Regions from separate parts of the Sphingomonas paludis genome, predicted to be linked through region 3. Evidence: predicted binding sites of a transcription regulator. Region 3 holds the regulator's gene; each other region holds the start of a gene.
The links. The regulator LexA, encoded in region 3, represses DNA repair genes until DNA is damaged. The targets are predictions, from matches to a motif close to GTTCCNCNCTTGTTCT.
Positions count from the first base shown of each region.

Region 1: a site for LexA is predicted at 1,022-1,037, ahead of ACPVPU_RS14850 (ATP-dependent helicase). Genes of this name have one in related genera too.
Region 2: a site for LexA is predicted at 876-891, ahead of rmuC (DNA recombination protein RmuC). Genes of this name have one in related genera too.

Region 1 is NZ_CP187558.1:3,065,000-3,067,266, reverse strand. Features, by position in the region: gene ACPVPU_RS14850 (ATP-dependent helicase) at 1-1,018, opposite strand, end outside; gene ACPVPU_RS14845 (aspartyl protease family protein) at 1,207-2,267, shown strand, end outside.
Region 2 is NZ_CP187558.1:2,136,157-2,138,423, forward strand. Features, by position in the region: gene recR (recombination mediator RecR) at 1-242, shown strand, start outside; gene def (peptide deformylase) at 274-801, shown strand; gene rmuC (DNA recombination protein RmuC) at 903-2,267, shown strand, end outside.
Region 3 is NZ_CP187558.1:2,465,320-2,467,586, reverse strand. Features, by position in the region: gene ACPVPU_RS11865 (ComEC/Rec2 family competence protein) at 1-456, shown strand, start outside; gene lexA (transcriptional repressor LexA) at 450-1,139, opposite strand; gene ACPVPU_RS11855 (molybdopterin molybdotransferase MoeA) at 1,196-2,267, opposite strand, start outside.

The DNA of each region.
Region 1 (2,267 bases), 600 kb from region 3:
CCTCTTCGGGGCCGTCCCAGACGCCAATGACGCGGACCTTTTCGCCCGCGTCGAGCTCGGTCCAGAGATCCTTGCCGAGGCGACCACCATTATGGGCGATGACGCCGGAGGCCGCGCCGAGGATATGGGGCGTGGAGCGATAATTCTGTTCGAGGCGGATGACCTTCGCGCCGGGAAAGTCGCGCTCGAACTTCAGGATATTTTCCACCTGCGCGCCGCGCCAGGAATAGATGGACTGATCGTCGTCGCCGACGCAGCAGATGTTGCGGCGCTGCTGCGCGAGCAGGCGGAGCCAGAGATACTGGACGCTGTTGGTGTCCTGATATTCGTCCACCATGATGTAGCGGAAGCGGTTCTGATACTGCTCCAGCACCTCGCGGTGATCCTTGAGGATGGTCAGGCTGTGCAGCAGCAGGTCGCCGAAATCGCAGGCGTTTACCGCGCGCAGCCGGTCCTGATAGGCGGTGTAGAGTTCCTGTCCCCGGCCGTTGGCGAACAGCTCGCTTTCCCCCGCACCCAGCATGGCGGGGGTCAGCCCCTTGTTCTTCCACCCGTCGATGTGCCCGGCGAGCTGGCGGGCGGGCCAGCGTTTCTCGTCCAGGTCGGCGGCGGCGATGAGTTGCTTGAGCAGGCGAAGCTGATCGTCGGTGTCCAGGATGGTGAAATTGCTCTGCAGCCCGACCAGTTCGGCATGGCGGCGGACCAGCTTGGCGCCGATCGAATGGAAGGTGCCGAGCCAGGGCATCCCCTCCACCGCATCGCCGATCATCCGGCCGACACGCTCGCGCATCTCGCGCGCCGCCTTGTTGGTGAAGGTGACCGAGAGGATTTCGGATGGGTAGGCGCGGCGGGTGTAGATCAGGTGCGCCAGCCGCGCGGTCAGGGCCGCCGTCTTGCCCGTGCCTGCACCCGCCAGGACGAGCACCGGGCCGTCGGTGGTCAGCACCGCCTCGCGCTGCGGGGGGTTGAGTCCGCGCAGATAGGGAGGATCGTCGGGGGTGGGGGCAGGAACGGTCATGCGTGAACAGTTAGGGAACGACGCTTCCCGGGGCAAGCGAGCTGTCGGGGGCGGATGCCGGCGGCGGCGGGCGATGTGCGACGGTCCGCCGGCTATGGTCGACGGACATCGGTGTCCTGGCTTTCCGGCTGTCATCATCCTGTTATCGTTCCGCACCAACATCGGCGCGAAGTCAGTGGAGTATGCGTATGTCGATTGGCCGTCGGGATGTGATGATTGGCGGGGCCGCCGCAGTGCTGGCGGCGGGACCGGCCAGGGCGCTGGCACAGGGTGGCGGGGCCGGGGTGCCGATCCGGCTGACCGACAGTCGGTTGCTGGTGGCGGGATCGATCGGCCAATCGCCCACGCTGCCGATGGTGATCGACACCGGCGGACAGTTCGGTTTGATCCGCACCGACCTTGCGCGCCAGCTGAAGCTGCCGAAAATCGGGAGCCGTAAGCTGCGCCTGTCTTGGGGCAATACCGATTACCCCATCTACCGCGCCAACGGCCTGTTGCTGGGCGGGCGGTTCGAGGTGCCGGTGCTGGCGCTGGCCGGGATCGACCGCGGCCTGGGCGACGGGGCGGCGATCTCGTTGCCCGGGCGCGTGCTGACCGTGATGGACGGCGAGCTCGACATGGATGCCGGGCAGTGGCGCGTCTATCCGGGCGGGCTGGGCGACATGTCGGGCTGGACCCGGTTCGACAAGGGGATCGTGCAGCGCGGGCAGAGCGAGGACAGCCGGTTCCTCTATGCCGATGCGAGCATCAACGGCGCGCCGCCGATGCGGTTCGGGCTGGATACGGGCATGCCCCCGGTGATCCGGCTGTATCGCAAGGCGGCCGAGGCGGCGGGATTGTGGAACGCCGCGAAATGGGCGCCCGCTGCACCGGACGGCGAAACCCGCGTGGTGCGGGCCGAACAGATCGAACTGGCCGGGGCGGTGATCGAACGGCCGCTGGTGTTCATCAAGGACCGGCCCGACTGGAATGAGTTCGAGAACGGGATCATCGGCCTGCCGCTGCTGCGGCTGTTCAACATCGCCACCAGCAACCGCGACAATGCCGTGCTGATGAAGCGCAACCGCCAGACGATGCAGCCCGATTATTACAACCGGACGGGCATCTGGATCGAACGGGCGGGCGATGCCATCGCCATCGGCAAGGTGGGTGCCGGAAGTCCGGCGGAGCAGGCGGGGCTGCAACCGGGCGACAGGATCCGGGGAATCCCGTTCGAGACCTTTATTCAGCGGATCTATGATCCGGCGGG
Region 2 (2,267 bases), 330 kb from region 3:
AGGATCTGACCATCGACCTGCTGCTCCGCCGGATCGAGGGGGGCGGGGTGGACGAAGTGGTGCTGGCGATGAACGCGACGCTGGAGGGGCAGACGACCGCGCACTACATCGCCGAACGGCTGGAGCAGTTTCCGGTTCGCGTGACCCAGCTGGCCCATGGCCTGCCCGTCGGGGGCGAACTCGACTATCTGGACGAAGGGACGCTGGCCCAGGCCCTGCGCGCCCGCCGCCCGGTTGCTTGACCGGCACCGGCACAAAACCTAAATCACGCGCATGGCCATACTTCCGATCATCGAGGTGCCCGATCCCCGCCTGCGCACCATTTCCACTCCGGTGGACAAGGTTGACGACGACCTGCGCGCGCTGATCGCCGACATGTTCGACACCATGTACGATGCGCCGGGTATCGGCCTGGCAGCAATCCAGGTTGGCGTGCCGAAGCGGGTGATCGTGATGGACCTGCAGGAGGAAGAGGGCGAGGACGGCAAGCCGATCCGTCAGCCGCGCGTCTTCGTCAATCCCGAGATCCTCGACCCGTCGGACGATCATTCGATCTATACCGAGGGGTGCCTGTCGGTGCCCGAGCAGTTCGCCGATGTCGAACGCCCCGCACGGTGCCGGGTCAAATGGCTGGACGAACAGGGCCACAGCCATGACGAAGTGTTCGAAGGACTTCTGGCTACCTGTATCCAGCACGAAATGGACCATTTGCAGGGCATCGTCTTCATCGATCACCTGTCCCGTCTGAAGCGCGAAATGATCCTCAAGAAACTGGCCAAGGCGCGCAAGGCCGCCGCCTGATCCGCCGAACGGAGGGTCGAACAGGGCAGGGGGAGGGCCTCTGCCCTTGCGTTGCCGATCCGCTGCCCGCATAAGTTCCCGCTCTGTTCCGGGGGTGGGTTATGGATGCGTTGACGGTCGTTTTGCTGGTCTTGTTCGCGTTGCTGGCGGGCTTGGGGGCCGGGTGGTGGCTGGGCGAACGTCGCGTCGCGGAAGCGCGCGCCGACCGCGATTTGCGCGAAGTGGAATTCAAGCGGGCGATCACGGAACTGGCCGAGGCGTCCAGCGAGGCACGGCAGGTGCCGGAGCTTCGCGACGCCCTGGATGGGATGCGCGACGACCGGGATGTGGCCCGGCTGGAACTGGTCCAGATCCGCTCCGATCTGCGCGCGGCGCAGGGCGTGATCGAGGAATTGAAGGCCGCAAAGGAGCAGCTGCGCTCGCAATTCAGCGAAGTTGCCGCCAAGGCGTTGCAGGATGCCCAGGACCAGTTCCTGAAGCGCGCCGATGCCCGTTTCGCCGAGGCCGGGAACAGCAGCGAGGCAAAGATCCGCGCGCTGCTGCAACCGGTGGAAACATCGCTCAAGCGCTATGAAGAACAGGTCGGCCGGATCGAGGCGGAGCGAAAAACGGATTTCGGCAATCTGGCGGGTGTCATCGAACAGATGCGGCTGGGCCAGGAATCGGTCCGCAGCGAGGCATCGCGGCTGGTCAACGCACTGCGTTCAGCGCCTAAGGCCCGGGGCCGGTGGGGCGAACAGCAGCTACGCAACGTCCTTGAAACCTGTGGCTTGGCCGAACATACCGATTTCGAAATGGAAGTCAGCGTGGATGCAGAGGGTGGCCGTCTGCGTCCCGACGCCATCGTCCGCATCCCCGGCGGCAAGTCGCTGGTGATCGATGCCAAGGTTTCGCTCAACGCCTATCAGGACGCGCATGGCGCGCTGGACGAAGCGGAACGCGCCCTACACATGAACGCCCATGTCGCGTCGATGAAAACCCATATCAACGCGCTCGGCAACAAGGCGTATCAGGCCCAGTTCGAGGACACGCCCGATTATGTGATCATGTTCGTGCCGGGCGAGCAGTTCCTGTCGGCGGCGCTGGATCATGACGAAAAGCTGTGGGATTATGCGTTCGAGCGCCGCGTGCTGATCGCGACGCCGACCAACCTGATCGCCATCGCCCGTACCGTGGCGGCGGTATGGCGTCAGGAAAAACTTGCCAAGGAAGCGCGCCAGGTCGCCGATCTGGGCCGGGAGCTGCATGGCCGGATCGTCACCATGGGCGATCATGTCGCCAGGCTGGGCAAGAACCTGGGCACGGCCGTGAGCGCGTACAACAGCTTTGTCGGCAGCCTGGAATCGCAGGTGATGACGTCGGCCAAGCGGTTCGAGACGCTGAACATCGAAACCGGTGGCAAATCGATCGAGCCGCTGCCCGTCATCGATCAATCACCCCGCGCGCTAAGCAAGCTGAGCGCCGGT
Region 3 (2,267 bases):
ACCGATGCCGGTCTGGCGGTGCTGCGCGACCGGACCGGCGATTATGCGCGGATGATCCTGTCCGAAGCGGCGGGAGTGGACGGCGATCCGCTGGCGTTGGCGGGCCTGGCCGATGCGCGGTGCAGCGCCGACCTGTGCGTTGCCGACGTGACCGACCGGAGCGGGCGGCGATGGCGGGTGGCGGCGACGCGCAGCAGCCATTTCGTCGAATGGACCGCAATGCGCGATATCTGCGCCGATGCCGATATCGTCGTCAGCGACCGACGGCTGCCAGCGGGCTGCACGCCGCGCTGGCTGAAACTGGACCGCCCGGCGCTGGTCGATAGCGGCGGCGTGGCCATCGACCTGGCCGACGGGACGATCCGCCGGGTGAAGGCGGCGACGGCCCATCCCTGGCTGAACCCCCCCAGGGTGATGCCGCCGCGCCCGCCCCGACAGGCGCCGCCGCCTCAATAGCGGCGGAGCAGCCCCGACAACCGGCCCTGCACCTGCACCTGATCCGGGCGATAGCGCTGCGGATCATAGCTGCGGTTGGCGGGATCCAGCCGGACCATCGCCCCTTCGCGCCGGAAATATTTCAGCGTCGCGTCATGGCCGTCGATCAGCGCCACCACGATCTCGCCGTCGCGCGCCGTCTCCGTCTTGCGGATCAGCGCATAGTCGCCGTCCAGGATGCCTGCCTCGACCATCGAATCGCCGGATACCTCAAGCGCATAATGCTCGCCCGTGCCCAGCAGCGCGGCGGGCACCGGCAGCATCTGCGATCCCTCCATCGCCTCGATCGGCACGCCGGCGGCAATGCGGCCATGAAGCGGGATTTCGATGACGTCGTTGGCCGCCTCCGGCATCCGCTGCGGCGCGGAAGGTGGCGAAAGTGGTGCCACGTCACCCCGTTTCGCAGCCTTGCCGCGCTTGGCCTCAACGCGTTCCGGCATCTTCAGCACTTCGAGCGCGCGGGCGCGATTGGGCAGACGGCGGATGAACCCGCGTTCGACCAGCGCCTCGATCAGCCGGTGGACGCCCGATTTGGACTTCAGATCCAGCGCTTCCTTCATCTCCTCGAACGAGGGGGAAATGCCGTCTTCGCCCAGTCGCTCGGCAATGAAACAGAGCAGCTCATGCTGCTTTTTGGTGAGCATCCCCAATCTCCGTGTCGGAACAGACCGTGAATGTCTATGCTTTGTTCCGCCAACAGTCAAGCGATCAGCAGGATATCCACAGGATCGTCCACAGCCGCCGCGGGGGCGTGCGGGGGGCGGTGGATCAGGCAATCGGCACTGGCAAGCGTGGCCAGCATCGAGCTGTCCTGCACCGCCGCGCTGCTGACCCTTCCGCCGATCATGGCCGCGCGCATGAAATCGGTCCGCTCGCCATTGGCGGGCAGGGGATGGGCCAGTGCCGCCCGCTGCATCGGCGGCAGGGGGTCGGCGGCACCCGATAGCGCGGCGATCACCGGCCGGACGAACAGCAGGGTGGTGACGAACGCCGACACCGGATTGCCGGGCAGGCCAAGGACGATGGCCCGGCCCAGCCGTCCCGCCATCACCGGCTTGCCGGGGCGAAGGGCGACGCGCCAGAAATCCAGCTCGGCGCCCGCCGCGACCAGTGCCGGGCGGACGAGATCGTGATCGCCCACCGACGCGCCGCCGCTGGTCACGATCAGGTCGGCATCGACGGCGCGAAAGGCGCGGGTCAGCGCATCCAGATCGTCGGGCAGGATGCCGAGGTCGATGATGTCGACCAGCAGTTCCGCCAGCTGTGCCCCCAGCATCAACCGGTTGGTTTCGGGCAACTGCCCGTCGCCCACCGCCGCCCCGGGCGGCACCAGTTCGTCGCCGGTCGCCGCCACCGCCACCCGGACGCGCCGCCGCACCGCCAGCGTGCCGTGCCCGGCCATCGCCGCCAGCGCCAGCCGGGCCGGAGTCAGCCGCGTTCCGGCACCGATAAGGGGATCGCCCGCTATGAAGTCTAGCCCCCGCCGCCGCACGCTGCTGCCCCTGGCCGCCGGACCTTCGCCCGTCAGCATCAGCCGGTCGCCGTCCCGCGCCGCTTCCTCCTGCACCAATATGCTGTCCGCGCCCTGCGGCACGGCAGCGCCGGTAAAGATGCGCACGGCCTGGCCCCGGGCCATACCCCCGCCAAAGGGCCGCCCCGCCGCACTTTCGCCGATCACCTGCCATGGCCCCGGCAGGTCGGCATGGGCGATGGCATAGCCGTCCATCGCCGACAGGTCGCGCGACGGCTGGGTCCGCGCCGCCATGACGGCA